2 regions of the Bacillus sp. 9.4 genome follow, and region 1 is predicted to be linked to the other one. Evidence: riboswitches for the same ligand, from Rfam matches in the RefSeq annotation. Region 1 holds a riboswitch; the other holds the start of a gene.
The links. A riboswitch is a leader RNA that binds a small molecule or an ion and turns the genes downstream of it on or off. The one in region 1 is predicted to bind cyclic di-AMP.

Region 1 (15,917 bases):
TCGTACTCAATCATGCCGAGATTTTCGTTGTTTAAAATGACGACTGTGATCGGGAGCTTATATTTGACGGCGGTCGGAAGGTCCTGCATGACCATGGAAAATCCCCCGTCACCGCAGACGGCGATCGCCTGGCGTTCCGGTTCGGACAAGCTTGCTGCAATCGCTCCCGGCAGGCCGCAGCCCATTGTCGCAAGCCAGCTGGAAACGATGAAATCCTGGTTCGCGTTCATTTTGAAATGACGCGCCATCCAGACTGTCACAGTTCCGACATCTACAGAGAGCACCGCATCATCGGCTGCCGCTTCCTGAAGACGGGCCACGACCTGCTGAGGTTTAAGCGGTGTTGTTGCCTCTGTCTCATCTTTTTCAATTTCGTTCCACCAATGCTGCATATGTTCTGTGCAGGCATTCAGGAATCTTCTGTCTTCCTTGCGTTCAATATACTCTGTCAATTCGCGCAGACCGAGAGCCGAATCGCAGACAAGGCCCGCTGTCACCGGATACCGTTTTCCGATTTTTGCCGGGTCTGAATCGAGCTGTATCGCCGGTGTGTCATCAGGCAAATAATCACGATACGGGAATGACGTTCCGAGCATGATTAATAAATCACATTCCTCCATTGCCTCGTAAGCCGGCTTTGTTCCAATCTGACCGAGGTTGCCGAGAAAATGCGGGTGCTTATCGGGAACAACACCCTTTGCCGGGAGTGTAACAACGATCGGAGCGGCGGCTTTGTCCGCAAATTCTAAGAGCTCACGTTTCGCCTTTTTCATTCCCTGCCCTGCCAGGATAATCGGCTTCTTAGCGTTATTAATATATTGGGCGCAGGTGACGAGCTGTACTTTTTTCGGTTCAAGGTTCCCTTCAATATACACTGGTGAAGTATACACGGGCTCCCGTTTGATTTTCTCCGCAAACAAATCATCTGACACGCTCAATACCGCAACGCCTTTTTTGCTGTAGGCGGTCTTGATCGCCTGATTTAAGAGATCTGGAAGTGATTCTGCGCTATGTACCTCTCTGTTGAACACAGCCACGTCCTCAAACATTTGCTCCAGCTTGATCTCCTGGAAATAGTCCCGTCCGACTTCGCCAGAAGAAACCTGTCCTGCAATCGCCAGCACAGGGACGCCGTCCGCTTTTGCATCATATAAACCATTTAATAAGTGCACCGCTCCCGGCCCTGCGATTGACAGACAGACTCCGATCTTGCCGGTGAGTTTTGCTTCAGCCGCGGCTGCCAGTGCCGCTACCTCTTCATGGCGAGTTTGAATGAACTTCAGTTGATTTCTTTCGTGTCTTAATTCTTCAATAAACTCATTTATACTGTCTCCGGGGATGCCGTATACGTGATCAACTCCCCATTGCTCAAGCAGCTCTGTCATTGCTTGTCCTGCAGTTTTGTGTGCCATAACGTATCCTCCTTTTTCCTTTTTTCAATACCACAGGAGAAAGGCTTTAAAACCCGGAGACCTTTATCGCTTGCCAAGTCTTCTTTTCAACAGGTCGATCGCCGCGAGCAACCCTCTATCCTTGACGGTGACATTTACATCTTGAGCGCCATTCTTGAAATCATTGATCTGCCTTTTTCGGTTCGGCACCATAAAAAGCGGCAAACGCTCCGGGGAAACCCACTTTAATCCCGCTGTCTCTGTGCCGTCAGCCACTGCTTGTCCGCCTGTTATGCTTCCGAAAAACACATGCTGTTCATCTTGAAACTTTGGCCTTTGGTAAACACCTATTTTCGCAGAAAGCGCTGCATTGTATCCCGTTTCTTCCAATACCTCCCGCACTGCCGATTCCCCGGGATCAACCCTGCCGCCCGGCAAATCCCATAGAGGGACATCTTTTCGTTTCACCAGCAGAATTTGCTGACTTTCGTTCAATACGATCACAAAAGCACCTTGTGTATACACCGCCATACCTCCTTTGCCCGAAAAAAAGGACCAAGGTGATTCCCTTGGTCCTAGAGCTTTACTTTTTAAAATGATACGGCAGTGTGGCAACCATTATGTCCTTTTTCCAGAACAGCCGGACTCTGAGGAGGAAGGCCGATTGGTTGTGAAGGATGGTGTGCCAGCGTTTTTTCGTTATAAATTGCGGAAACAGCACCATAACGGAAAACTGCTCCTTCTTCGCTTTTGCCTCAACTGTTTCCAAAAACTTATCAAACGGATGGACAAGGCTTCTGTACGAGGAGTGAAGCGTAACGAGACGCACGCCGTTATTAAGCTCTTCCCAGCGTTTTTCGAATTTCTTTTCCTGTTCTCTGTCAAATGACACGTGAACGGCGATCACTTGATCGGACAGTGATTTCGCATAGTGAATCGATTTTTGCACGACGGTGGTGACACCGGCCACAGGCACAATCACAACGGTGCCTTTGATTTCTTCCGGCTCTTTGTCTACGATGCGAAGCTGTTCACCAACCGCAGTATAGTGATTTTTAATCGCAAAAAACAGCAAAACGACGATTGGCATAAAGATTAACACAGGCCATACGACATTAAACTTCGTCACAAACAGAATGGATAGAACCATAAACGATATCAGAGCACCGCAGGAGTTGATCAGCATTTTTCCGATCCAGCCTTTTGGTTTTTGCTTGATCCATTTCATGCACATTCCGGTTTGTGAAAGCGTAAATGGAATAAATACACCCACAGCATATAACGGGATTAAGTGCTCCGTCTGTCCTCCGAATAAGATAATGAGAACAATGGAGGCAAAGCCTAAAAAGATAATCCCATTTGAGAAGCCTAAGCGGTCGCCCCTGACTGTAAACATTCGCGGCATATACTGGTCTCTCGCCAGGTTGAAGGCAAGCTGCGGGAAGGCTGAAAATCCCGTATTTGCCGCAAGGACCAAAATAAGCGATGTGACACCTTGGATGACATAATAGAACACATTCCGCCCGAAGGTTTCGGCCGCAATTTGTGAAACCACTGTTTCATCAGGCTTCGGCGCCGTACCATATCCGTACGCGAGCACCGTGATGCCGGAAAACAGAATCGCCAGCAAAATCCCCATCATTGCAAGCGTTCTTGCCGCGTTTCGCGCAGGCGGGTTTTTGAATGCAGGAATCGCGTTAGAAATGGCCTCCACCCCGGTCAACGCTGAGCAGCCGGAGGAAAAAGCCTTAAGCAGCAAAAATAGCGTAATGCCGGCTACAGGTGTGCCGAGCGGTGTATGATGGGCTGGCTGGTCTATTTGTCCTGTCATGAGTTTAAACAACCCGACTGCAATGAGAACCAAAAGCGCCACCACAAACAGATAAACCGGGTAGGCAAGTATGGATGCTGATTCCGAAAGCCCGCGCAGGTTCAAAATCATAATCACTAACACGAGAAAAATAGCGATCGGCACATGATAATCATGCAATGCAGGAAAGGCTGACGTGATGGCATCCGTGCCTGCGGAAATACTTACCGCTACTGTTAAAATATAATCAACAAGCAATGAACCGCCCGCAATCAATCCCGGTTTTTCACCGAGATTTTCTTTAGAAACGATATACGCCCCGCCGCCCTGCGGATAAGCGTAAATAATTTGCCTGTATGAAAGAATCAGTGCGAGCAGCAAGATGAGAACGCCAACCGCAATCGGAATGGAGTACCAAAATGCAGCAGCACTGATTGTTGCCAAAATGATTAGAATTTGTTCTGTCCCATATGCGACAGATGACAGCGCATCTGAGGAAAGCATAGCCAAGGCTTTTAATTTCGTCAGTTTTTGCTCCCCAGCTGCTTGGGATTTTAGTGGTTTCCCAATCAAAAAACGTTTGATTGAATGATACATCGATGTCTTCCCCTTTTAATTTCTCATTTTTCAATTAAAACAATAAAACATCAGTGTCTTGCTCTCACATGTTGATGATAGTCCTTTCTGCTATGATGTCTCTGTATGCGATTTGCATTCAAAAATGAACAACAAAAAACACAGAGGCAAACGGATGCCCCTGTGCCATAACATCGAACACAGGTTTCATTCATCTCCTCTCACGAACGCTTACGAGGTTAGCTGACGGATTCGGGCATATGAGAGTTAGCCCTACCTAAAAAGGATTCACCCCAACGGCAAAAAGCCGTTCTATTGGGTCCCCCGCTCTGATTTCAGATTAAGCGATTTGTTTTCTAAAAGAGATCATACTCCCGTTCCCGCACGTTGTAAAGAGGCTTATTGGCTGAGAGAAAAAAATAAAATGACAGGTTCCACAAATGGAATTTACTTGCCAAAAATAAAAAAACAGAGGCTAAAATCGCCTCTGTTTTATTCTGTATCTGTTTTTCTTTTTCTGCGTCTTACGGCAATCCAAATGAACACTGCCGCAATCACCATAATGAGTGCCAGCACACCAATATACATCCATTTCTGGCTATGATCCTGTGTTGGTTGTTCAGCGCCGGAACTGTTTGTTTCCGATTTGAGCTGCTGGTGGTTTGTAAACACCTGCTGGCTGTTTGTTTCATTAAGGACGGTTGCCGACTCATCGTTGCTGTTCAGATAACTGATGATCTCTTTTGTGACAGCCGTGCCATCTCCTTTTGACGGTGCAAAGACTGCCATTGTATAGCGTGAATCCCAAACCGATGCTTGGGTAAATACCACTTGTTTTGTTGTCTCATTCAGCATCTCGAAACCAGATACATCAAACGATCCGTTTTTTTCCTGCGGCACAAGCAGATCTGATGATTTCTCCTTCAGAAGAGAAAATTGATTGATCCCTCCTATGAAAATGAGGTTTCGTCCTTTTGCATCCTTTGCTGTAACGTCAGATGATTTCTTTACCGTATATGAATGCTGTGCTTCGCTGCCAAAGGATTCCGTTACGAGAGAAAGCTCCTCTAGCTTCGATTGGCTAACGGTGTCAGGAAGCACGATTAACGTTGTTTGATCCTGGTTTCCGGCGTAAGGAAGCGGCCACTCTTGAAAATCCGCTGACGGAGACATGCCTTTGATGGCGTATGATAATGTACTGTTTTTATCGATAAAAACCCACTTTTCTTTATCAGTCGTATTACAAGGGTTGTTTTCCTTTAAACCGGTCGTGACAAACTGAATATCAATGTAGCGGTTTTTTTGCAGCAGCTTAGGGTCCACTTTCACTGTGACATGATAGAATCCGTTTTTATCTTCTTTTCCTAATTCATCAAGCCCGACCGAGTGCGGCTGGCCGTTGATCATCACTTTCAGTTCTGCAGCCTGAGAGGCTGACTCGTTTTCAGCCGTTGAGGCTTGAATCGTTTCAGACTTTTTCAGTTTAAGCGACAGCTTCGCCGATTGGTTTTCATCTAAAACAGCCGAAGCCGGATAAAAATAATGTGCTGAAGATGTTTTGTCGGCTCCAATTGTGATATCGCCCGCTCCAAAATTCTCAAGGGTCAGCTTATCACTTTCTTTTTTTTCAGTCTGCTGAAGCTTGCTGATTGAAAGTGTATCGCCGCTGAGCTGGCCTGTATATGTCTGATCTGTCATCACGCTGATTTTTTTAGTGAGCGCGTCCTCGGACGCCGCTTGCGCAAACAGAACCGGCTGCTGCTTGCCCTCTGCTTTCAGCACCCGCTCCGCAAGCAGAAGGTTTTCTCCTTTTGCCTGTAACCCGGCTTGTTTCAACAGTTTTTTCACTTTGCCGTTCCAATGCTTGTCCACGCCGATAACAATCGTCGGCTTATCGATTTTTTTTAGTTCAGATTCCGTGACATATGCAATACTGACACTGCTGTCCACCGTTTTCAAATAGCCTTCTGTTTTAACAGCAGCTTCTATTTCTGCTGAACTTGGGTTATCCGGAATGACGATAGCTGTTTCTTCCGCTGTATTTCCAGATTGGGCGAAAGGATACGGATAATGGTCCAGCGACGTTCCCTTCGCTTCACTGCTGTCAGCAAGGGTCAGCCGGCTGTCCGGATAAATTTTGATCCAGTTGCCTGATGTATCCTGTCTGACGCACACGCCCTCTTTCATGACGCCGTAGAATTTCAACGATACGTTGTGATAGCCTTGCGCAGACTGGCTTTTATTCAGATTCAGCTTCACTGTTTTCCGTTTGGAATCACCATCAAGCTTTAACGTCTTGACCGGTTCATCATCAATGACAGCCGTTAACGATGATGGAGAAATTAAAAGATTTGATGCCTCGTATTCGATTACCAATTGCTGATTGCCTGAAGAAGCGCCTGCCGGGATCTGATACGTCAGCTCTGCGCTGTCTTTTGATCCATACAGTGTAATCAGCTCGCTTGTCAGCACCTGCTGTTTGGCTTGTTCTTGGCTGCTTTTCCCGAGGAGCGAACCGCTGACCTGTACGTCTTTGGCAAGAGCCGTTTGTCCAGTCATCGCCAGCAGCATGAAGCTTGTGAGAAAAATCATTATTTGTTTCAAAAAGGTCACCCGCTTTTATGTTGATTGTATCGTTCTGTCTTGTACCATTTGACCTCTTGCTTGAATAAACGGTGCTTGATTTCTACGAATAAAGAGTAGATAACAAGCACAATCCATGCCTGCGAGTATGTGAAGTACATGAGAAATACGATAAAAAAGTTTTGCTTGTTCATTTCTGTTTTTTCAATGCTCAACGTAATCATGACCTCTGTCATAAATAAGAAAAACGCCAAAATCCAGAGAATCATTGCCAAAAATCCAACAGACAAATGCAAATCATAAAACAAATTCACTACAAAAATCGCATTTGACATGATCACGCCAAAGAAAAACAGGAAGTACGTAAAGAAAAAATAAAACAAATCAAAGATAATCCGTTTTCGTTTCAGCTTAAAAAACTGCGCCAAAAATTTGAGCACGACATATTGATTGCCGCGCGCCCATCGGGTGCGCTGGCGCCACCATACCTTCCATGTTTCCGGTTCCTGCTCCCACGTGATGGCGGCAGGGAAAAAGCGGATGTGATAGCCGAGATTATATACCCGGATGGTCAGCTCAGTATCCTCAGCGAGCGCTTTGTCATCCCAGCCTCCGAGCTTTTCGATAATGCTTCTGCGGATCGCGAAGTTGGTGCCTGGGATCGTGGCGATTTTGAACCACTTCCATCTGCCTCCCTGAGCCATCCACTGAAAACAGATCGTTTCGATATTAATAAACCTCGTCAGCAGCGTCTTCGCTGCATTGATGACGCGGAATTTCCCTACCACGGCGCCTGCCTTTCCGTCATTCATCAGGCCGAGCACAAGGTAATACACAGCCATTTTCTCAGGCGTGTTGTCGGCGTCATACACACAGATCACATCGCCGTTCGATTCGGCAAAACCCGAGTTAAGTGCAGAGGATTTTCCTTTTCCTGCATTTGGCGGCTTCGTAATCACCATTTTAATGAAATCGTATTTCTCGGAAAATTCATTGACGATATCACCCGTCCGGTCTGATGAATTATCATTAACGACGATAATCTCCAGCCGGTCCTTCGGATAATAAAGGTTGACCATCGCCTTCAGCGTCTGCCGAATCACAACCTCTTCGTTATGCGCCGGGATGAGGACGCTGACCTTCGGCAGTTCCTTCATATTTTCTCTCCACTTCGGGATATTCCGTTCGAAGGTCATGTAGTGGCGAAACCCGCCCTGCATGAGGAACATGTGGTAGAGAAGCATAACCCATATTAAACTTAGCGAGATAAAGAACAGCGTATTACCCAAGGCTTCTTCTCTCCTTAAAAATTCGTTTTTTCAATGTGGCTCTCAAGTAAAACGTATAACTGACAAACATGATGACAAATAAGAGCACAACAGCGGAGAGAATCCATAACGCCTTTTCCAGAGGGGTTTGGCGATGATGATCGAAAAACTCGTCAATGGCGCTTACGCCGTTTTTCACCTGAATCGTTCCGTCACCGCTTGTATGAATTTCCACTTTGTCTGTTTTGACGGTTTGTTTCGTTTTCTTTAAATCAAGCCATTCACTGTCTGGAATGCGTTCCATCTGATCAACCAGCTCCGGCAGATATTTCATCCCGAGGTACGGGTGATAAAATCCTCCGGCTACTCCGCCTTCAAAATCAATCATCTGGGAGATGTGCTCCTCCATCTCACCGAGCGGGTTTTGCTTCGATGTGTCGACAAAGCCGATCGTTTCCGGATAAAGCGTCATTCCGTGCAACATCGAAGGAGCAGTCACAAACGGAGGTGCACCGGATGTTTTCCATGTTGTGCTGCTGAGCTGGACCTGGCCGAAAATGCTTGTAAAATACTGCGAGGCGATTTGATAGCCATAATCGGACATCGTGTAATGCGGCGCTTCAAACGCCAGCGGGTAAAGACCCGATGATGTCAAATCCTCAATGGCACGCGTCAGTTTTTGTTTTGTATACGTTTCTTCCTTTTCCCGAAATGGTTCGAGATAGCTGTGATAGGCTTGTTCGTTCGGGAAGTCCTGTTCTTTCTCCAAAATGGACGGGGGGTCTTCGGCATTTCCGGATGTAATCGGCTGATCCGCCTTTGCATCCCAAAATTCAAAGCCCTCTCCTGTTTCACTGTAGCGATAAGCGTGAGTATAGCCGTGAACAATGATACTGCCGCCCATGCTTTGCAGCTTTTTCAATACCTTGACCATCTTCGGTTGATCAGACAAATACACTTTGTCGCCTGTTTCCGGATTCAAGTAAACCGGAATGACCGCCAGGATAAAAGGAATATGCCGCTTATGCAGGTATGTACCGGCTTGAAGCAGCAATTTTTCATCAGACATCGGGCTGATATCCTCGAGACGCAAATACAATAACGTCGTCCCCGCCTTCTCTCCGAAAGCTTCTCTGAGCTGTTTCGCCACGATCAAATTGTCATTTAACAAATTTGTTAATCCAATGTACACATTCCCTTTTTTGGTTTTCCATATAAAAGAATGCGTTGTGCCGTCATCGGCTTTGAAGGTGTAAAGCGCCGTTCCTTTCAGGCCTGATACACTCAGCACGTTAAGCCCGCTTTCCAGAGACACATCGGCCTTTTCCGACCTGCTGTGAACCTGAAACACATTTTCTTTGCGGGCTAATGAAAGCCCGGAAAATTGGCTGATTTGGCCTGCGTTATAGCCAATGGCGACAACCGGTTTTTTTACGCCGCTGATAAGAGACAGCAGTTTTTTGCTGAGCTTTCTTTTCGTTTGGCCGTAATAAATCACATGGTCTTTCCCTTTGAAATCCGACGCTTCAACGTCTGAATCTTTTTTGACTGTCACATGGGATGTAAAGTGGCCCGCAAGCAAATCGAGCATTTTGACTTGTGACGACTCTTTGCCATCCAAGGTTGAATAGATGATGAGAATGCCGGCATCTTGATCTTTCGCTTGCGCAGAAACGGGAAAAGACGCAATAGCTGAAAATAGAAGCATCATGACGCATAGCAATGTGATTCCTTTATAGTTCATTCATCATCATCTCGTTTTCCAGTTCTTCTAAAAATTGATCAGCTGTTTTGATATCGTTGCGGTAGGGCAAATAGCAAACGTGGAACGTAAGCGACACATACTTTCCATTTTCCAACTGATATGTATCCAATTGTTTCTTCAGCTTGGTCAGAACGGCCGGCATATGTTCAGCAGGCGTGTGCGTCAGCACGATCCCGATACGCTCGTCAGAGGGACGGAATTTCTTATCCGTTTCCCGAACGCTTGTCCTGATTTGCTGACCGACATATTGGAAGAGGCGGTCCGTTTCTTTTTCACCGTACAAAGACTTAAACTCTTTGAAATAATGCATATGGAGCAGCAAAAACACAAAAGAATTGCCGTAGCGCTCCGCCCGCTTGATTTCTTCTGAAAGTTCCAGCTTCATCCTTTGCTTGTTATCAAAACCAGTCACTCTGTCAACAGCAACATAGCTTTTGATTTCGGATTGAAGCCGTGTTATTGAGCGCCGAAGCTCTGCTGTAATATCGTGGATTCTTCCAGAAATAAAAGAAAACAGCAAAAGCGCGATTCCCCACACGACAAGCATTCGCAGCCCTTCCTCAGCCGGAAAGAGCGATGTCTGTCCAGTCTGGAAAAACATCATTAAGGTGCCGAGAACAAAGAGTACGATTAAGGTCACTGCCAGCGCGTAAATCGGGCCGAACCAGATGCCTGCGGCGATGACGCCAAATGTGATGCAAAGGATCAGAGCACCTTCTGATTGCTGGGCTGACACATAATAAATAAACAAAGACAGGGCCGCGATGAGCCCTGAAAAATAAGCAAATAATTTTTGTGATTCACTGAATGATATTTTCATTAAAAAGCTTCCTTTCGGCTAACAGCGGCAGCAGATTGTCAAATGAATGCGTCTGAGTGCCGCTCATATAGCCTCCATAATACGATTTCACCGGATCATGAATTTCAAAGTCATTCATTCTGTCATATATGGCTTTGATGACAGAACTGTTTTCATTCTGTTTTGTCAAAAACAATACGGCTAAGGCATATACGGATGGAGACTCATATTGGACGGCAGGCTCCTTCGTATATGCCGAATACCGCCCGTACAGCTTTCCGTTTTTCTGAAATTCCTGCTTGATCCAGTCCGCTAAAACAGATGCTTTTTCATCCCCTTCCGGCAAATGCCAAGCAGCGTAAAGCTGATCAATCAGGTTGATTTCACTATCATATGTGTATTCCTTCGTCTCCGAGCTGTATGTCTTCGGCAGAAAGCCATTTTTTAAAGGAGCTGAATAGAGAACATTGGCATTCCGCTGTTCTGTTTCTTCGTCTATGATTCCATTCTTCTTTAAGACAGCTAAGGCATCAGGCATGACGTATGAAAGCGTCACATCCTTTGAAGCGGCCTGTGAGTCGTAAAAGTCTGTAAAAAACCCGTTGTTCATATTGTATGTCTTCAAAGACGTGCCGATATCCCTAGCCGTTTGCGCGTAGTCGCTGCGGCCCCATTTTGCGGCGGCTTGGTCAAGAGACAGCATAATTCTCATATCATCTATCAGCGCATTCGTCCCGCTCGCTTGGCCATTTTGAATCTTCCACGTCACCAAGTGATTGCTCATCAGAAATGAATCAGTCAGATGCTGATATTGATCCTGGAAATGTGGTGCGTCATTTTTGCTGAGCAGAAACTCCATCCACAGTCCGAGAGATTCCGACAAGTAAGAAGGCTGGTCTGAAAAATCGGTTTTGATCAGCCCTTTGTCATTCATTAAATTGTGATAGATGAAATATTCCGCCGGCTGGAGCGGGCTGGCATTCACTTCTGTCGCCGACTGATTTTGGGTCTTGTTTCCAGCTTCAACACACCCTGCGGAAAGTCCGATAGATAAGAAGAATAAGATGACAGCAATTAGTACATGCCTCACAGGCAAATCCCCCTTTGTCGCCTGAAGCAAATCAGACGCTCACAAATAGTTATAGACGAAAATATGACTGCCATGTTACAAAGTACATTTACTATAAAAGAAAAAAATGCAGATTGCTAGCTTTTTTTCCCCTTTTTGAACATTAAGAAAACAGGACCTAAGTCCAATAAAAAACCTGTGCGATAGGCACAGGTTTTTTTATTATTTATCCAAACCGAGTTTTTTCAGCTGTTCTGCCAGCGCGTTGTTAATCGGCTCATCTTTATTTTGTTTTTTCATATAAGAGGATACGTCCCGTTTGGTAGCACGCGCTTTGTCTTTGTTTTTTCGTTTTTCAAATACAGAGAGCTTTTCACGGTGACCGCACACACACGCAAAGGTTTGGCCCTCGCCTTGGCCGCGAAGCTCCATTCTTTTATGGCAGTTCGGGCAGCGTGCGTTTGTTTTTCGGGCAATCGTTTTTCTGCTTCCGCATTCACGATCTTGGCACACGAGCATCGTCCCGCGTTTGCCGTTTACTTTCAGCATCATTTTGCCGCATTCCGGACATGCCGTTCCCGTGATATTGTCATGTCGGAAGGTTTGGCTGCTGTTTTTGATTTCTTTTACCGTTTGGTGAGCGTAAGCCTTCATATCTTTAATAAAAACAGCCGATTTCAATTTGCCGGCCGCGATCGCAGACAGCTTTTGCTCCCATTCTGCTGTTAAGGCCGGTGATTTCAGATCCTCCGGAACAAGCTGCAGGAGCTGTTTTCCTTTAGATGTGATAAAAATATCTTGGCCTTTTTTCTCGATTAAAAAGCTGTTGAACAGTTTTTCAATAATGTCGGCACGCGTTGCCACCGTGCCGAGGCCGCCTGTTTCTCCAAGCGTTTTGACGAGGCCTTTTTCTTCTCTCTGCATAAACGCGCTTGGGTTTTCCATCGCTGACAGCAAGGTCCCTTCATTAAAGCGGGCAGGCGGCTTCGTTTGGCCGCTTGTTTCCGTTAACGTGCGGACGGCAAGTGTGTCGCCTTTTTGAAGCGAAGGAAGTGTCTGATCTCTGTCATCCTCCTGCTCATCATCCTCATCCGCCATATCATAAACGGCTTTCCACCCTTGCGACTGCACGGTTTTGCCTTTCGCCGTAAAGGTTTCTCCGCCGATTTCTGCGATGACCTTTGTTTCCTCATATTCGAATGCAGGCATTAATACAGCCAGAAAACGTTTCGCAATCAGGTCATACAGCTTTCGTTCTTTATCACTCAGGCTGCTGAGAACGAGCGGCTCTTCGGTCGGGATAATCGCGTGGTGGTCTGACACCTTCGCGTCATTGACATATCCTTTATGAGATTTAATGCCGCGTTTTTTAATTTGGCTGACATATTGGGCATACGGTTTTACTTCCATGCCTTCCAGACGGTCTTTTAACGTCGGGACGATGTCACTGGATAGAAATCTAGAGTCCGTCCGCGGATATGTAACGAGCTTGTGCTGCTCATATAGCTTCTGCAGTACAGAAAGCGTTTCTTTAGCAGAAAAACCGAAGCGCTTGTGGGCGTCACGCTGCAGCTCCGTTAAATCATAAAGCGCAGGCGCAAAGCTTTTTTTCGCTGTTTTTTTCAGCTCAGCTACGACCGCTTGCTTTCCTTGGAGATTTTTTAGCAGACGGCTTGTTACATCTTGATTGAACGTTCTCGTCTGCTTTGATTTCTTATCCTGCCACGTCAGCGTCATGCCGTCGACTGCAGCACGGATGCCGTAATACGGAACGGGCGTAAACGCTTGAATGTCTGCCTCGCGCTTTGCAATCATGGCAAGCGTCGGAGTCTGCACACGCCCGCATGAGAGCTGGGCATTGAATTTTGTGGTAAGTGCACGGGTGGCATTGATCCCCACAATCCAATCCGCTTCCGCTCTGGCGACGGCAGAATGGTACAGGTTTTCATATTCTTTGCCGCTGCGCAGCTTTTGAAAACCTTCCTTGATCGCTTTATCCGTCACAGATGAAATCCACAGCCGCTTGATTGGTTTTCGGACATTCGCTTTCTCAATGATCCAGCGCGCAACAAGCTCACCTTCCCGGCCTGCGTCAGTCGCGATGACAATCTGATTGACGTCTTTACGGGTAAGCTGGGATTTGACTGCATTGAACTGCTTTCCGGTTTTTTTTATCACCACAAGCTTCAAGGGTTCTGGGATAATCGGCAGATCCTCTAGGCGCCATGATTGAAATTCTTTTCCGTAGCCTTCCGGATCAGCAAGCGTCACCAAATGGCCTAAAGCCCAGGTCACAATATATTGATCACCTTCGAGATAACCGTTTCCTTTTTTATGGCACTTCAGCACCCGGGCTAAATCCCGGCCGACTGAAGGTTTTTCAGCTAATACAACTGTTTTTGACATGCTTGATCACTTCTCTTTCTTTCACGCTCATCCTGTTATTATAACAGACTTCGCGCGGCACTCTCTAACCGCGCCCGTTTTTCGTGTCAATTTCTGAGAAAATGACGTGAGTGACGGTTTGCGCGTAGGGCGATGTTTTGTTAATGAAATCTTCTACCGCTTCGAGGCTTTCGGCATTGATTTTCAGCATATAGCAGGCTGCACCCGCAATCCGGTAGCAAAATTCAATATTCGGCAATGTTTGAATATAGCTTTTGAACCGCTCGTAATCCGCGTTTTTAACGGTTGCTTCCACAATGCAGGAAACGGGAAGCCCCAGTTTTTTCTGGTCGACCTCCAGCGTGTATTGCTTGATGATGCCAAACGATTCAAGCTGTCTTACCCGTTCTGTTACAGATGGTGGCGACAGCTTAATTTTTCTGCTTAATTCCCTCATCGACAAACGGCTGTCCTTCTTCAGCTCCTCAATGATATTCAGATCAATCTGGTCAAGTTTCATTTCAACATCCTTCTTTTTTGATTTTGTACACATTATCTCGGGTATTTTTGTAAATGACAAGTACAGTTCCCTAGAAAAGGCATGTAAAAATGAATGTTTTCCGAACATTTTTTGAAAGCTGTCATATGCCCCCCCCGGATTGTTTATAGTATAAAATGAAAACGTGTCCACAAGGAGGGCGATTTATGCTGCAAACGCCGATCGGAAGACTTCGCACGATGGGTTTTATTGAAGGAATGTCACTCTTAATCCTGTTGTTCATCGCTATGCCGCTTAAATATTGGGCAGGCCTTCCGCTTGCGGTGACAATTGTCGGTTCGGTTCACGGCGGGTTGTTCATTTTGTATTTGCTTGTCTTGGCTTATGCAACCTTCTCTGTCAAATGGCCGCTGAAATGGTCAGCTGCCGGCTTCGTCGCCGCTTTCGTCCCATTCGGAAATTTTTTGTACGACCGCGGATTAAGGAAATATAAATAAGGGAACGCAAAAAAGGCTGGATTTTTATGATCCAGCCTTTTTTATTAAAACCACTTTGTCAGCCACGCGATATAGTAGGCCCCCGGAATAAACATGAGCTGGGCGAGGAGTGTGCCCGCCACCCTTGATGTGACCATTGTGACAGAGGTCCATTTTAAATAGATATAGCTTCGTTTTCCTTTTGCCACATCATCAGCTAGAACGGATACTTTAGGATCAACAAAAATGGCCAGCAGCATGGTCGCAATTCCGTTGATCAAACCCGAAGCCATGACGGCTGTCGTACTGCGCTCCGGCGCCAGAAGGCCTGCGTATAAAGCCGAAAGCACGCCAATCGTATAAATCGATGTAATCAGCATGTTGATGACAAACAAACGCTTCGGAATCAAGCGCATATGAAATCCTTTTACATATGAAATAGACGGCAGACGCAAATAGGAAAGGGCATTTTTGAATCCTTGTTTCGAGAATCCCTTTCGGAAAACTTGAAAAACGGAGCCGCCGCCGCCCGCCAAGTGAATAATCGCCCGTGAAAAAAGAGCGACAAAAGACGGGAGCAGGATAATGCCCAAAATGGTGCCGACTGTCGATCCGAAAATTAAAAAGCGGAACTGCTCCCCTACAATCGCCAGTGCGTTTTTTCCAGCATCATCAATTAAATGCCCGGTAAAGGGCTGCTGCACCATGTTCGACATTCTGGATACGATGACCATGACATTAAACAGAGAAAGCGCGGACGCAATAAATCCAACGCGGGCTCCGGAAAGCCTTGTGGCATAGGCTAAGGTTTCTATCGAGTGAATCAGCAATAAAAAACAAAAAATAAAAAGTACTTGTGTTGTAATGACATGCACGTTATTCTTCCTCCAATTTCATCCTAGAGATAAGACTGGAAAGAAGACAAGGAGGTTTCAGTACGATGTGTTTTTTGCAATAAAAAAACCGTCCGGCGTACGCCGGGCGGTTTGTCTTATTCTTTTCTATACGCAAATAAAGATTATATCATCCGCCAAGTCAGGCGGGTTAGATTCATAAAGCATTGTTCCGAAGAATCATTCTGGAAAGTAAACACCATGGAAATTTCTTGAACACAAGACAACGAAAGCCCTACCTCTCAATCGTCACTGCGGCTCCGAAGCCGCGCCGGTGTGAATTGTAAAACAAAAAAGTCTTTTTTCCATCTCATCGTTAGGGGCGATTTGTTATGAAGGAAAAGAATAAGGGCAGCTGGTTATGCTGCTTGGGAAGCGGTAAGCTTCTCTCTCAAAACAGAAA
Region 2 (15,917 bases), on a different contig from region 1:
TCTACGACTAACACCGTTGTCCCGTAACTGATCTGCTGATTATCAAAACTGACCGCTGACTTTGAAATGGTCCCGCCTATCCCTTCTATGACCACTTCACCAAACCCGTCAACCGGCACAGCTGTAATCACTTTACCGAGTCTTCCTCTGAGATCATCTTCTCTATATGCCAATGATTCTTCTGCAGATGATAATGGCACCAGTACAAAGATGTGAAGCAATACCACCAGCATGATCGAAAGGATGCAAGATAAAAGCGCAATCAGCAAGCTTGACAGAGGCAATACGAGTTCACCTATATATCCGCCCGCTGAAAAACATGTGAAAAATGAGAGCACTAATGTCGGATTAAGAAACGGAATGCCTTCTGGCAGCCCTGCAAATACATCTCCGAAAAACAGGAATAACAGCGTAAGGCTGCCCGCAATAATAAGCGTATAAAGATACATTGTTTGTATAGGTACTCCAAATAACTCCAACTTCCTCATCCTTTCTTCATCAATGCATTGATGAACGGCTGCCGTTACCATTTATACGAGACACCCCGGGAAAAGTTTCAAAATTTTAAGATAAATAACCCGTTTGAAGTGTTTATAAATGATAATTGCTTATATATATGGTAATGTCATTTTAGGAGGAGATATGATGAGTATCTTTAATGAAGCCAGATTAGAAACGTGGAACGAATTGAAAGGACTTTCTGACGAAAAGCTGAACCAAAAGCCTTCTGCTGAAGAATGGAGCATACGGGAAGTTCTTGACCATTTGAAAAAAATCGATATGACCGCACAAAAAATGTTGAAGGAACGTGTAAAGGACGCTCCGATTAAAGAAATTGAAGAAAAACCGCTTGAGGTAGCACAGGACAGAAATAATAAACGGAAAGCCCCGAGTCATCTTGAGCCTGCGCATGATTTTATTTCAGGCAGCCAAATGAAACGTGAGCTTGATGTGGTAAGAGAGCAGCTGACTGCTGCGATTGCCTCTCTGAAAGAAGAAGATTTTGAAAGAGTGCTTCCGCATCCTGTGTTTCAAGAGCTGACTGTCAGACAGTGGATCGATTTTATCGGCCATCATGAAAAACGGCACCTCAGCCAAATGAAAGAAATTAAAGAAAAGATAGAAAGGGCCTGATTTGATCAGACCCTTTCTGCTTTTCGTTTAACTTTTCGCTGATAGGAATGAACTTCTATTTCATCACCTGTGTAAACAGCACCAGGTCTCTCCACAATACAGACAATCCCTCTAATGCCCAGTGCGTGGCGGACGAAAGCCGGCGCCAGCTTCGGTTGGTCCGGATAATAAGACTGAATGATTTCTCCCGGCTGGATACACGGATCATTTTCGCCCTCACACAGCAGAGCCGCTCCGCTCGGAAAAATAATCCGGCTTCCTTCTTTTAATGAAGTAAGATCTGGCATACCGCTGACTGCCACATTCGCCCCGAGCCATTCCGGCAAAATCCTCGGCACTCCCATTTTTAAAGCGATTTCGTTACATTCCTCTATTGAAACAATTGAAATTTGTCTGCGATTGAAAATTTCAGTCCCTCTTGAAAACATTGGTTCTCTGGCTCCCGCTTTTTTGGTCAGGCCAAAATGCAAGTCGCCGGGGATGCCGCCATAATCAAAATCAAGCTTGTCCATTTGCTTTGTTACGAAGCTTTTTGTATCTGCGATATATAAGCCTTCCGCTTTTGCAGTCATACGCTTCCACATCAGCTGGCACCTTCCTTCTTATCTAAAATTTCCACCTATGCTTCATTATCCCAAAAAATCCCGCTCTGTAAAGGAGCGGGATTTTGATTATACCGTTTTAGGCGTAAGGTTAAAGCAGCGCTTGTAGATCCAGTTGTATGCTTTTTCATTTAAATCTCTAGGGTTTCCGAAGGTTTGCGGATCTTTCATTGCTTCTTTAGACAAGCGTTCGATCATATCAGGTGATACTCCCTGCTCTTCTAAAGTCGGCACTTCTAAATCTTCGACCAGATCATACATCCAATTGACAGATGCTTTCGCAGCTTCTTCTGTTGTCATCTTGCTTGTATCAATACCGAACGCTTTCGCAATACGCGCAAACTTCTCAGGATAGCCCTTCCAGTTGTATTCCATGACAGGGCCCATCATCGCCGCTACACATTGGCCGTGAGCGACTGGGATAATACCGCCAAGCGTTTGGCTCATCGCATGAGCAGCGCCCGCTGATTCACTTCCGTAAGAAAGACCGGCAAGCATCGCAGCCTGCGCCATTCCGTACCTTGCTTCCAGATCCTCTCCATCAGCAAATGCCCTCTTGATGTAATGAGCGGCATACTCAATCGCCATTAAGGCAACCGCATCCGTGATTGGCTGTGCAAATTTCATTGTATAGCATTCAATGGCATGGGCGAGCGCATCAATTCCCGTCATAGCTGTTACATGCGGAGGCATTGAAACATGAAGCTCAGGATCAATGATTGTCAAGTGCGCTGCAATCAGCGGACCGCCCGTGTTGAATTTGAATTCTCTTTCTTCATCTGTGATAACCGCCCATTGGGTTACTTCTGATCCTGTTCCAGCTGTAGTGGGAATTGTCGTCAGCGGAGGAATGCGGTTTTCCAGCGGTTTTTTCCCATCTGCCGCTTCATAATCAAGCACGCTTCCTTCGTGAGTCGCTTCTACTCCGATTGCTTTTGCCGTATCCATGGAGCTTCCGCCTCCGACTGCCACCAAACCATTACAGTTCTCTTTTTTGTAAAGCTCAGATCCTTCATTCACCAGACGGACAGGCGGGTTTGGCTCAACTTTATTAAAGAGCACCACTTCAATGCCTGCTTCTTTAAGTGATTCGATTACAGGATCAGCAACACCGGCTTTATAAATCCCTGGGTCTGTGACAAGGAGCGCTTTTGAAACGCCCAGTGCAGCTACTTCCTCACCCGTATGCTTGATGGCTCCGATTCCATGCTTAATCACAGTCGGAATTTCAAATGTGTGGAATTTCTGCATGCTTTCTACCTTCATATTTAATGTCATCATCAATCTCCCCCTCTTATGAATTGAACCAGTTAACCGCTGCCGGTTTTGTATTACGGTATACATGTTTGACTTCTGTGTATTCTTCAAGGCCTATTTTTCCAAGCTCGCGTCCGAACCCGGATTGCTTATATCCGCCCCATGGCGCTTGTGCAAAGTACGGATGAAAATCGTTGATCCAAACGGTTCCCATTCTCAAGCGGGCTGCTACCCGTTCGCACTTTTCAATATCTTTTGACCATACCGCTCCAGCCAAGCCATAGATGGTATCATTCGCAAGCTCGATTACCTCTTCTTCAGAGCTGAAGGTTTCGACTGTCAATACAGGACCGAAAACCTCTTCCTGAACGATTCTCATGTCAGAATTACAGTTTGAGAAAATAGTAGGTTCATAGAAAAAGCCGTTTTGAAGCGCAGGATCTTCCGGGCGTTTGCCTCCTGTCTCCAGCTTCGCGCCTTCCTCTATTCCGATCTCTACATATTTTTCTACCTTTGCCCTGTGCTCCGCCGAAATAAGCGGACCGCTTTCTGTCTCAGCATGAAAACCGTTTCCGAGTTTTATGCGTTTTGCCCGTTTGACCAGCTCCGCCAAAAATTGATCATGAATGGCGTCCTCAACAAGCAAGCGGGAACCTGCAGAGCATACTTGGCCGGCGTGGAAAAATACAGCGTTTAAGGCTTGATCAACCGCAACTTCTAAATCCGCGTCCTTGAAAACAATATTTGGGTTTTTCCCGCCAAGTTCAAGGGCGATTTTTTTGACGTTTCCGCTTGCCGCCCGCATGATTTTTTTGCCTGTTTCAATTCCGCCCGTAAATGAAATCAAATCGACGTCTTTGTTTACGGCAAGCTCGTCGCCCACTGTGGCTCCCGGTCCAAGAACAAGATTTGCGACACCTTTTGGAACACCGGCTTCTTCCATCAGCTTAAAGACTTTGATTGTCGTCAGCGGCGTAATCTCACTCGGCTTCATGACGATTGTGTTTCCTGCAGCCAGTGCAGGGGCGATTTTCCAGCTTGCTTGAAGGAGTGGATAATTCCATGGAGTGATCTGGCCGCAAACCCCGATTGGCTCCCTAATAATTTTGCTTTCTGAATCAGGAATCGGAGATGAAATGATCTCTCCGCCATCTTTGTCTGCCAAGCCGGCGTAATATTGAAAAACATTGGCGATATCGTCCATATCGGCCTTGCTTTCTTCGAGTGTTTTTCCTGTATCAAGAGATTCAAGCTCAGCCAGCTCCTCAAGATCGCGTCTGATTAATTCCGCAATTTTCAGAACAATTTTCCCGCGTTCAAGCCCGGATAGCGATGACCATTCTCCTTTGTCAAATGCTCTGCGTGCGGCTGCGATTGCTTTGATGGCGTCCTCTCGCCCTCCCTCGCTTACAGTTGCAATTTCTTCTTGATTAAATGGGTTGATAATACTGCGGATCTGTTCTTTTTCGGCACTGATCCATTCTCCGTCAATGAATAATGTTTGACTCATATAAGCCTCCTTGACGTAAATAAAGTTTGTTAAATAAAAATTTAATGTTTTTAACAATATTAATCTAACATATGGTTTTTAAACTGTCAAAGTCCCATTTCGATTTTTCTTTTTGACTTTTCCTCATGATTCGTTAAGATAAAGAACATAAAGAAATAACTTAACGAATTTAATTTTCTAAAGGAAAAGAGGGTCAGTATGGATGAAAATCCAGAATTTGCAGCTATAGAACAGGCTCGGGATCTTGTTATTGACTCCATTGCTGAAACGATGGATCTTTACGGAATTACCCGCAGTGTCGGGATTTTATATGGGACGATGTATATGAGGGATGAGATGACGCTTGACGAAATGCGTGAGGAGTTGCAAATGAGCAAACCAAGCATGAGCACTGGCGTCAAAAAGCTTCAAGACTTAAATGTAGTGAAAAAAACATTTCACCGGGGAATCCGCAAGCATACATTTGTGGCTGAAAAGGATTTCTTTAAATTTTTCACAAATTTCTTTCCACCTAAATGGGAGCGGGAGGTTCAAGTGAATGTAGCAGCGATCGAGGAAGCTCAAGCTGATTTACAAAAGGTTTTAAGCAAGGAAGATCTCGATGAGGATATCAAAAATGAGGCACTGCAGTTATACGATCAGCTGGAAAGCTCTAAAGCTTACTATGACTGGCTGAAACGGCTTGCTGAATCGGTGCAGACCGGAGAAATTTTTAAATTTATACCGATCGAAACAAAGTAAAGCAGAAAACGCCTGGGAAACCAGGCGTTTTTTTGATGTAACTACTACAAATTTGAAAAATACGGGAAAAACACCCCATTTACTTCCAAAATATTTGATGGTAATTTTATGTAGGTAAAATTTGTATTTGGCCTTTCAGAGGAGGTGAAAAGCGGGCAGGCCTGTTTAATTTATCATTTTTTAGGGGGAATTTTGTTATGAAACGCAAATTATTATCTTCTTTGGCAATTAGTGCATTAAGTCTCGGGTTACTCGTTTCTGCACCTACAGCTTCTTTCGCGGCTGAATCTACATCAACTAAAGCTCATACTGAATCTACTATGAGAACACAGTCTACAGCTTCATTGTTCGCAACAATCACTGGCGCCAGCAAAACGGAATGGTCTTTCTCAGATATCGAATTGACTTACCGTCCAAACACGCTTCTCAGCCTTGGCGTTATGGAGTTTACATTGCCAAGCGGATTTACTGCAAACACGAAAGACACATTGAACGGAAATGCCTTGCGTACAACACAGATCCTCAATAACGGGAAAACAGTAAGAGTTCCTTTGGCACTTGATTTGTTAGGAGCTGGCGAATTCAAATTAAAACTGAATAACAAAACACTTCCTGCCGCTGGTACATATACTTTCCGTGCAGAGAATAAATCATTAAGCATCGGAAATAAATTTTACGCAGAAGCCAGCATTGACGTGGCTAAGCGCAGCACTCCTCCGACTCAGCCTTGCGGTTGCAACTAATGTAAAAGACCGGTTAATGCCGGTCTTTTTTGCGTTTTACCCTCCCCTTTTTCTCTAATTCCCGTTATCTTTTTTCTGGTTTAAAATTTAAATTGACAAACACTAGAAACAGGAGTAAATTCTTGAGTGTTCAATTTCATACAGTCTCTTTTACCGCTTAATCAAACACGAACGGGGGAACCAACGATTGGCTGTTATATTAACAGCCTTGGGGTGAATCTTACTAAGTAAGAGGGGGTACTCTGAATCCCTAATCCGACAGCTAACCTCGTAGGCGTATACAGAGAGGAGGTCTATTATTTGGCCATTCTTTGCAATGGTCTTTTTTGCTTCAGAAACGTTAATTCACTAAGGGAGATATGAACATTGGGAAGAATTAAAAATAAGCAATTTGCCGTGATCGGTCTGGGCCGGTTTGGCGGCAGCATTTGTAAAGAACTTCATAGAATGGGGCATGAGGTCCTTGCGGTTGATATCAACGAAGAAAAGGTCAATGCATATGCTTCTTACGCCACTCATGCGGTAATTGCCAACGCCACCGAAGAAAACGAATTGCTTTCATTAGGAATACGCAATTTTGAATATGTGATTGTTGCCATCGGAGCAAATATTCAAGCGAGTACGCTGACCACCCTATTATTAAAGGAGCTTGATATTCCAAATATTTGGGTGAAGGCTCAAAACTATTATCATCACAAGGTGCTTGAAAAAATCGGCGCTGACCGCATTATTCATCCTGAAAAAGATATGGGAGTTAAAATCGCACAAAGCCTTTCAGACGAAAATGTTTTGAATTACATTGATCTATCTGATGAATACAGTATTGTCGAGCTGCTGGCTACGCGCAAGCTTGATTCAAAATCGATTATTGACCTGAATGTAAGAGCAAAGTACGGCTGCACGATCCTGGCCATTAAACATCATGGAGATATCTGTCTTTCCCCCGCGCCTGAAGACATCATTCACGAGCAAGATTGCCTGGTGATCATGGGCCACAAAAAGGATATTAAACGTTTTGAAAACGAAGGGATGTAGACAAAGGTGACACTTCAAAAGGATAAAGTGATTAAATGGGTTCGGTTTACACCGCCTCAAGTGCTTGCCATTGGTTTTTTCCTTACCATTATCATCGGGGCTGTCCTATTAATGCTTCCGATTTCCACTACGAAGCCATTGTCATGGATAGATGCTCTTTTTACTGCGGCTTCCGCTACAACTGTTACAGGGCTTGCTGTTGTCGATACCGGTACTCAATTTACGGTATTCGGGCAAACAGTTATTATGGGGCTGATTCAGATTGGCGGGCTTGGATTTATGACGTTTGCGGTCTTGATCGTCATGATATTAGGAAAAAAAATCGGATTAAAAGAACGAATGCTCGTCCAGGAAGCCTTAAACCAGCCGACAATCGGCGGTGTCATTGGCCTTGTCAAAGTCCTGTTTCTGTTTTCGATCAGTATTGAATTGATAGCAGCACTCATTTTATCCATCCGGCTTGTACCTCAATACGGCTGGTCATCCGGCTTGTTTGCAAGTTTGTTTCACGCAATATCTGCTTTTAACAATGCCGGGTTTTCGTTGTGGCCTGATAATTTGATGAGCTACGTTGGCGATCCTACAGTAAACCTCGTGATTACTTTCTTATTTATTACAGGAGGGATCGGATTTACGGTTCTGTTTGATGTGATGAAAAATCGGCGTTTTAAAGCTTTTTCTTTACATACAAAGCTCATGCTTACAGGAACGCTGATGTTGAATGCGATTGCTATGCTTACGGTCTTTATTTTAGAATACAGCAACCCTGGGACGCTCGGCCACCTGCATATAGTGGATAAACTGTGGGCGTCCTATTTTCAGGCAGTGACGCCGAGAACCGCAGGCTTCAATTCTCTAGATTTTGGAAGCATGAGAGAAGGAACAATTGTATTTACTTTATTATTGATGTTTATCGGAGCAGGAAGCGCATCAACGGCGAGCGGCATTAAGCTGACTACGTTCATCGTGATTTTAACATCTGTTATTGCTTACTTGAGAGGTAAAAAAGAAACGGTTATTTTCCGCCGTTCCATCAAATATCCGATTATCATTAAAGCTTTAGCTGTGAGCGTCACCAGTTTGTTCATCGTGTTTTTAGGGATTTTTACCCTGACGATCACAGAACAAGCGCCATTTCTTCAAATTGTGTTTGAAACCTTTTCCGCATTCGGAACTGTCGGCCTTACGATGGGGCTTACTCCTGAACTGACAACAGCTGGCAAGTGTATCATTATTGTCATCATGTTTATCGGAAGAATTGGTCCTTTAACGTTCGTGTTTTCATTCGCAAAAACAGAGCAATCAAATATCCGTTATCCTGATGGCGAAGTGTTTACAGGGTGATATCAAAAAAATCCGGCGTGCAGTCGCCGGATTTTTTTATGATTCGATATGAGATTGATTTTGTCTTTTTTCCTGTTCCGCGATGATTTCGTTATCCTCCGCGTTATCACGGGTTACTTTTTGTGTGAGAATCGCACCAACTGCTACAAGTATCATAACAGCGATGTAATAACCTTTTTCATTGAGTTCCAGGTTATCAGCATTATAGAGTCCGATACTAAACAAAAATACTCCCGCAAAAAAAGTAAAATAAGCTAATACTGTAAAGGCAACCGTGTTTCTGCGTCTATATTTCTGCATCTTTGTTCCCTCCCGAAAGCATAGTTAAAAAGTGATAACTTCCGTGGAATATTATACCTCAAATTCCCCGGAATGGAACAAAGAATTAAAAATACCAGTAAAAAGGGCTTAGGTTGCCTCCTTTATTTCAACAGCTGAATCATCAATCCAGCCGATAAGTTTATCATTGATTTGGAATTGGTACCAAACAGACTGGCCTTTCTGTTTTTTAGACACAACCTTTATGTCTTTGCCGACGTAAGATTGGGCAGAGGTAAGCCTTATGGACCGATCATCAGTAGAGGGCTTGGACCATACGTCTTGAACGGCACTGTCTTTAATAGAGGCGTTTAAATCCACAGATTTGAGGGATGGATTTACCTCATCGTACTCATCTAAATCGTATTTTTCCACAATAGCGCTGATTTTGTCAGCGTAGTCAGGATCTGTAGCATATCCTGATGTTTGCAGGGCGATTGCCGCTTCCTTATAATTCCCTGCCTCAAGCACCGGTTTATACTTCTTTTTATTCCACGATGTGCCACGGACGAACAATTGGGCGTGATCATCCATAGATTCAAAAAACGTGCTGTATTTTCGAAACTTCGCGCGAATGGTTTTTCTTTTCCCTTTTTCAACTTCGTCCGTTTCCATCGTGACATGATGGCCTTTATAATTCCCTTTTACGCCAAAAAGGTTGTTGGCCTTAGCAGCCAGTTCACTGTTCCCCCAGTCCGATTCGAGAATGGCCTGAGCAATTGTGATGCTGGGGAGAACATGGTATTTTTCATACAAAATTTGGGCATGTCCGGACAGACTGTCTATAAATACTTGCTGTTCATCGATTTCTTCAGTTTCTTTGGATATTTCAATCGGTTTTGATAAAGTTGTCGCTAAAACAAACAGAGCTAGCGGAATCGATACAAGGAAAAATAGTGAAATCAAGAGTTTACGTTTTTTAAGTTTTTTACGGGCCATGAAAACCTTCCTTCGAATTAAAAGATTACGAATGTAAAAGAATCTACCTTTTAGAATTTTACTTGCACTTCTAATATTTTTCAATTCTTTAGGGATAAAGTTGGGAAAAGATTGCAAAATAAAAACCTTTTCGCTCAATGAAAAGGTTTTTACCATGTTTCTATTTTTGTAAATTTCTGAGTGCATTCCGATATTCCGTATCATTTATTACTTTATACGATTTGACAGTTGCCTTCGACAAACCTTCTGCTGAAACGGCCGGTTTTTCCGGAGCTGTTTTCGCTTTATCATGTGGTTTATGTGCCAGCTTGTGCCCCATTCCAGTGGCATTCATACAAAATGACAGGCAGACGAGCAGCACGCTAAGGATAAAAGAAATGAAGAAGAGATCATGATAAGCAGTCATCATAGAATCCTGTACCGAACCGCTTTGTCTGGCAGCATCTTTTTTCGTGAAAAAGCCGATGAGAATAGGAACTCCCATATAGACAAACAATCTTAAAAACTGAACAGCTGTCATTCTCTTGACCAAATCAGGCAGCGGGCCTCCCATGGCAGCTCCCATCAGCCCTGCGGCGACTGTCAGGCCTGTTCCCGCTGCAAGCATGATAAACAGTGCCGCGAACATATAAAGAGATGATCGATCCTGCATATGCAGCCATTGAAAATTCACAAAGACGAGAATGAGTCCGCCGATAATACCGAGCATCCCTGGTCCGACTTTATCATAAAACAGAGCGCTCAAAATGGCCGCGATCGCCACTCCGATTAAAAGAGTCAAGTTTAAAAGAATGAGATGCTCCTGAGAAATATCATACATTTGACGGAGCAAGCCTTGAAAAGCAGACAGGCTGACAGCTACCGTTATCGTCCCTGCAGCTATGATCAATAAGCCAAGCACCGGTTTTGGCAGCAGCATCAGTTTAATAGATATGAATGGGTTTTTCACTTTATATTCCACAATCAATAGACCAATGAGCAAACATAACGTCACCCCGAAACCAATCCATACATAACCCGATGACAGCCCCCATTTTTGCAGAAAAATGAATGAAACCGCTGAGGCTGCGGCAAGGAAAACAGATAAAAGAATTCCCGCACGATCAAGCGGCTGTTCTTGATCCGCCGCTCCGTGATGCTCGTCATGGAGAAAGAAATAGCTCACCGCGACACCGATCAGGGACAAGGTGCCAAAGATGAAAAACAGCCATCTCCAATGTCCGCAGCTTGTTGCAATGGTTCCGAGGATTGTGCCGATGATAACAGAACCATAGAATCCCCCGATCAGCACAAGCAGTGCATAGTTCCTGCGTTCAATCGGGAATGACAGTACAAGCATTGGAATCATAATCATCAGCATGACGCCTGTTGCCGCCCCCTGTAAAAAGCGCCCTGCCGCCATCCATGCAATATCGCCTGAACATGCGATGAGCAGTGAGCCTAGTATAAAGACAGGTAATGAAGCCAGATAGACGGGACGCGCACCGAATTTTTTCCTCAGCAGCGGTCCTGCCGGAACTAACAAGGCAAAGGCCATATTGCCGATCAATATCGGATTTACTGATGTGAAGACACTTGTTCCAACCGCTTTCTGAACAAGGCCTTGAACTGACGACAATGCCGTGTTAGACATCAATCCCGGCCCGACCGCTAAGACGGCGAGCAAAGAAATCACCCAATAGTGTTTTGTCTTCATGTTGTCATTCCTTCCTATATGAATACATGCGAAACACATCATTTTTTGAAACCAAAAGAAGCTAATAGATTTTGCATACCATTAGCTTTCAGTCTAATATTCTCCCTTTCAGGGGAAATGATATTATTTTATTATAATTATGTGAATGAATGAGCATATAATCAAATATTATTTCAAATCGATTGTGTTTTGTCAATGGAGTAAATTTCAAGCACAACATAAAAAGTCTGAAAGCTTTTCCTCGATATTGTGTTTTGGAGCCAAGGGGCCTAGAACTGCACTTATGGAGCCCTGCTCGTTCCCTCAAGCGAATTATAACAGGCCGTTTTAACCCTTTCAATCCACTATTCCAACTAATAAACTCGAATAAGTTGGTGATAAGACAACATTTTGGCCGCACATTTTTTTGTGTTCACTGGGCGTTTGCCGCCTCTAAATTGTATATGGGTAAATACCATGAATTAACCTATGAAATACCAATGTAAGGAAATTCTAAATATTCCGGGAGGCAAAAACGAATGGAACTGTATGAGTGTATCCAAGACATTTTTAGCGGCTTGAAAAATCCATCGGTTAAAGATTTAGCAACGTCTTTAAAACAAATTCCAAACGCAGCAAAATTGAGTCAACCGTATATTAAGGAACCAGACCAGTACGCTTACGGCCGAAATGCCATCTATCGAAATAATGAATTAGAAATTATCGTGATTAACATTCCGCCAAACAAGGAGACAACAGTACACGATCATGGTCAATCCATTGGTTGTGCAATGGTGTTAGAAGGAAAGCTTCTTAATTCTATTTATCGTTCAACCGGCGAACACGCAGAACTCTCCAATTCATACTTTGTCCACGAAGGAGAATGCCTTATTTCAACCAAAGGTTTAATTCACAAAATGTCCAATCCAACATCCGAACGAATGGTGTCTCTTCATGTCTACTCCCCTCCTTTGGAAGACATGACGGTCTTTGAGGAACAAAAGGAGGTATTGGAAAATTCATGATTGACAGATAAACTGCTCACTTTGACTTCGCTCAACTGGAGGATTCAGAGAATGAAACCTTTTCCTCAAAACAAAAAAACCCTTATAGAATAAGGGTTTAAAGGTATGGAGCCAAGGGGGCTCGAACCCCTGACCTCTACGCTGCCAGCGTAGCGCTCTCCCAGCTGAGCTATGGCCCCGTATGTAACGTCATGTTTATTATAGATGATTTTTTTTTGAAAAACAAGCTGTTTCCTCTTGAATTGACAGAAAAAATAAGGCTCGGAAAAGAGCCTTATTTTTCGACTTACATCATGATCAAAAGTAAAATCACACCGAGAATAATTCGATAGATTGCAAATGGGACAAGTTTGATTTTGTTAATCAGCCTTAAGAAGAAACGGACGACAAACAGTGCGACAACAAAGGCACAGATAAAGCCGACGATGAAAAATGGCATCAGATCCGAGCTTAAGCTGTCCCAATGCTTCACGAGGCTTAGAAAGCTGGCTCCCATCATGATCGGCATCGCCATAATAAACGTAAAGTCGGCTGCAGCTCGGTGGTTTAATCCGAGAATAACACCGCCGGAAATGGTTGAACCCGAACGCGAGAAACCCGGCCAAAGGGCAAGACATTGGAATAAGCCGACGGCTATCGCCTGTTTATAGGAAATGCGGTCAAGTGTGTCTGTCGCTGTTTTCCGCTTATTGACCCAGTCAGCAAAAAGCATGAGGATTGCCCCGGCAATTAAACCGATGGCCACAGTTTTAACGGAAAATAAATATTCATCAATGTAATCTTCAAACAAAAAGCCGAGAACAGCTGCAGGCACGAGTCCGACGGCAATTTGGGCAATGCTTAATTTATGTCCCTGCTCCTGGTCGCTTGTGATATTTTTTTTCAAGCCGAGTAAGTTTAAAATTCGGTCTTTAAACACGATAGCTACTGCTAAAATGGAGCCTAGCTGAATAACCACCTTGAATGAGTTAGCAGCTTCTTCTGACATCAGATTACTTGATTTAAGCCAGATGTCGTCTACTATAATCATATGTCCTGTCGAAGAAACCGGCGCGTACTCTGTTAATCCTTCTACGATTCCTAAAATGGCGGCTACAAACAATTCCCATAGAGTCATGATTTTGATTCTCCCCATTAGACATTTATTTTTTTACATAACGGGAGCTTTCCATAAATGGAAAGCCCGTCTTATATAACTATAAACGAAAATCACACTTTATGACCCGGCGTATTTTCATTTTTTTCTTCGTCGTATAAATGTGACCGCATTTTAAACCAGTCAAATAAATGTGTCGTAATGACTTTAGCAACTGCATAGCCCGGAATGGCAAGAATGATTCCAACAACGCCAAACAGTTTGCCAGCTGTTAACAGCAGAAAAATAATTGTGATAGGGTGGATGTGAAGGTTTTTTCCCATAATTTGCGGAGAGATCAGCTTCCCTTCAATCAGCTGAACAATGGTCCAAACGATCACCAATTTAAGCAGCATAAGCGGCGATGTCACTATGGCAATGATAATCGCAGGCGTAATGGCAATCGTTGGCCCTAAATATGGAACGATGCTAGTACAAGCCGCAATGACGGCTAGCAATGAAGCATAATCCAGCCCGATAATCAAATAACCGATAAACAGCAAAAACCCGATACAGAAGCTGACAATGATCTGGCCTCTGATATAAGAGCTTAACCGATGATTCATTTCGCTTAAGACTGTGTATGTCTGTTCTTTCAATTGCGTCGGAACAAACTTCAGTATGTAGACCGGCAATTTTTTTCCGTCCTTTAACAAATAGAAAAGGATAAACGGAACCGTAACGATTGAAATGATAATCTCAGTCAGGGCGCCGATAAAATTCCCAACGCCGGTAAAGGTACTGTTCACAATTGTCGCTGCCTGATCTGAAACCTTTGTTGCGAGATCAGATATATTGATGTTCGTCGTTTGCTGGGCCTGATTGACGAAGTTGCTGCCGATCAGCTGTTTCGTCTGATTTTCAACGATATCCACATATCTTGGGATGTTGTCGATTAAACTCATAATTTGTTCTTTTAAGAAGGGAATGATCGACACGATTGTGATCGTGATCAGCCCGATAATCAATAGATACAACAGTAAAATAGAATAGATTCTTCTTATTCTTCTTCTCTCAAGGAAATCGACGACCGGGTTTAACAGATAAAAAACAATGCCTGTCAAAATAATCGGAAGTGATATCGTTTTGAGCAAAACAATAATCGGGGTGAAAATAAATGATGTTTTTGTAAATACTAGAATATTTAAACCAATCAGCAGCAGCACAAGCAAAAATAAAACAAACTTATTGTCCAAGAAGAATCGCTTGAATCTGCCGCTCCATGTTTGCAACGTCTCCACTATCGTTCCTCCGTCATACATAGTTTAATTAAATTGTACACTATCGTCCCTATAATGAAAAATAAAAACCGTTAATTGCTGGAAAAGCTTTCACGGTTTTAACATTCTATTTATATCTATCATGTGATTTTGTTCTTTTTAAGCTATAATTTAGCTATATCATACAAAAGGAGCGATACGAGTGATACGTTTTGCAATAATAGGAACCAACTGGATTACAGACCGCTTTCTTGAGTCAGCAGCGGATATCGAAGATTTTCAGCTGACTGCTGTTTATTCAAGATCGGCTGAACGCGCTGGCGAGTTTGCTGCTAAACACAACGCTGCGCATGCCTTCTCAGACCTTCAGGAAATGGCGGCGAGCGATTGCTTTGATGCCGTATACATAGCCAGCCCGAACGCTCTTCACAAGGAACAAGCCGTTCTCTTTATGAACCATGGCAAGCATGTGCTTTGTGAGAAGCCGTTTGCTTCGAATACAAAAGAAACAGAAGAGATGATCTCAGCGGCTAAGGCAAACGGCGTTGTTCTCATGGAAGCAATGAAGACCACTTTCCTGCCGAATTTCAAAGAGCTGAAAAAACACCTGCATAAAATCGGCACTGTCCGCAGATTTACCGCAAGCTACTGCCAGTATTCCTCACGATATGACGCGTTCAGAAGCGGAACTGTTTTGAATGCGTTTCAGCCTGAGCTTTCCAATGGGTCATTAATGGATATTGGCGTCTATTGTATTTATCCGGCTGTTGTGTTGTTTGGCGCGCCGAAGGATGTAAAAGCAAACGGATATGTTTTATCTTCCGGAGTGGATGGAGAGGGAACTGTCATTCTGTCTTACGACGGGTTCGAAGCTGTTCTGATGCATTCCAAAATCTCTACTTCCTATGCCCCGGCGGAAATCCAGGGTGAAGACGGGACGATTGTAATCGATACGATTCACCGGCCTGAACGTGTTGAAATCCGCTACCGGGACGGCCGCCTTGAAAACATTGCGATTCCTGATCCTAAACCGGCGATGTTCTATGAAGCAGAAGAATTTGTCACGCTCATAAAAGAGAATAAGCTGGAATCTGAAGAAAATACATTTGAACGGTCTTTGACCACTGCAAAAATTATGGAAGAAGCAAGAAAGCAAATGGGAATTATATACCCTGCTGATCAAGCTTAAAAAAATCCGCACGCGTGCAAATGCCGCGGCGGATTTTTTATTAGACAATC

Region 2: it holds a riboswitch for cyclic di-AMP, as region 1 does, so the genes downstream of both, ktrA (potassium uptake protein KtrA) here and kimA (potassium transporter KimA) in region 1, are expected to answer to the same signal.

What each region holds. Positions count from the first base shown of each region.
Region 1 is NZ_JBVFMU010000005.1:289,038-304,954, reverse strand. Features, by position in the region: gene ACZ07B_RS19110 (pyruvate oxidase) at 1-1,412, opposite strand, end outside; gene ACZ07B_RS19105 (NUDIX hydrolase) at 1,476-1,916, opposite strand; gene kimA (potassium transporter KimA) at 1,975-3,798, opposite strand; cyclic di-AMP (ydaO/yuaA leader) riboswitch at 3,991-4,134, opposite strand; gene ACZ07B_RS19095 (cellulose biosynthesis cyclic di-GMP-binding regulatory protein BcsB) at 4,270-6,381, opposite strand; gene ACZ07B_RS19090 (glycosyltransferase family 2 protein) at 6,387-7,649, opposite strand; gene ACZ07B_RS19085 (DUF2334 domain-containing protein) at 7,642-9,351, opposite strand; gene epsK (cyclic-di-GMP receptor EpsK) at 9,362-10,213, opposite strand; gene ACZ07B_RS19075 (lipoprotein YdaJ) at 10,194-11,282, opposite strand; gene ACZ07B_RS19070 (DNA topoisomerase III) at 11,484-13,667, opposite strand; gene lrpC (transcriptional regulator LrpC) at 13,732-14,166, opposite strand; gene ACZ07B_RS19060 (DUF3817 domain-containing protein) at 14,352-14,642, shown strand; gene amj (lipid II flippase Amj) at 14,687-15,496, opposite strand.
Region 2 is NZ_JBVFMU010000003.1:3,497-19,413, forward strand. Features, by position in the region: gene ACZ07B_RS11960 (NfeD family membrane protein) at 1-479, opposite strand, end outside; gene ACZ07B_RS11965 (DinB family protein) at 646-1,134, shown strand; gene ACZ07B_RS11970 (MOSC domain-containing protein) at 1,140-1,718, opposite strand; gene gbsB (choline dehydrogenase) at 1,806-3,014, opposite strand; gene betB (betaine-aldehyde dehydrogenase) at 3,031-4,503, opposite strand; gene gbsR (transcriptional regulator GbsR) at 4,702-5,244, shown strand; gene bslA (biofilm surface layer hydrophobin BslA) at 5,442-5,987, shown strand; cyclic di-AMP (ydaO/yuaA leader) riboswitch at 6,132-6,280, shown strand; gene ktrA (potassium uptake protein KtrA) at 6,354-7,022, shown strand; gene ktrB (Ktr system potassium transporter KtrB) at 7,029-8,366, shown strand; gene ACZ07B_RS12005 (YiaA/YiaB family inner membrane protein) at 8,403-8,666, opposite strand; gene lytG (exo-glucosaminidase LytG) at 8,775-9,623, opposite strand; gene ACZ07B_RS12015 (MFS transporter) at 9,784-11,319, opposite strand; gene cdoA (cysteine dioxygenase) at 11,838-12,323, shown strand; tRNA gene ACZ07B_RS12025 (tRNA-Ala) at 12,430-12,502, opposite strand; gene ACZ07B_RS12030 (undecaprenyl-diphosphate phosphatase) at 12,610-13,440, opposite strand; gene ACZ07B_RS12035 (AI-2E family transporter) at 13,533-14,699, opposite strand; gene iolU (scyllo-inositol 2-dehydrogenase) at 14,881-15,867, shown strand; gene rhaA (L-rhamnose isomerase) at 15,908-15,917, opposite strand, start outside.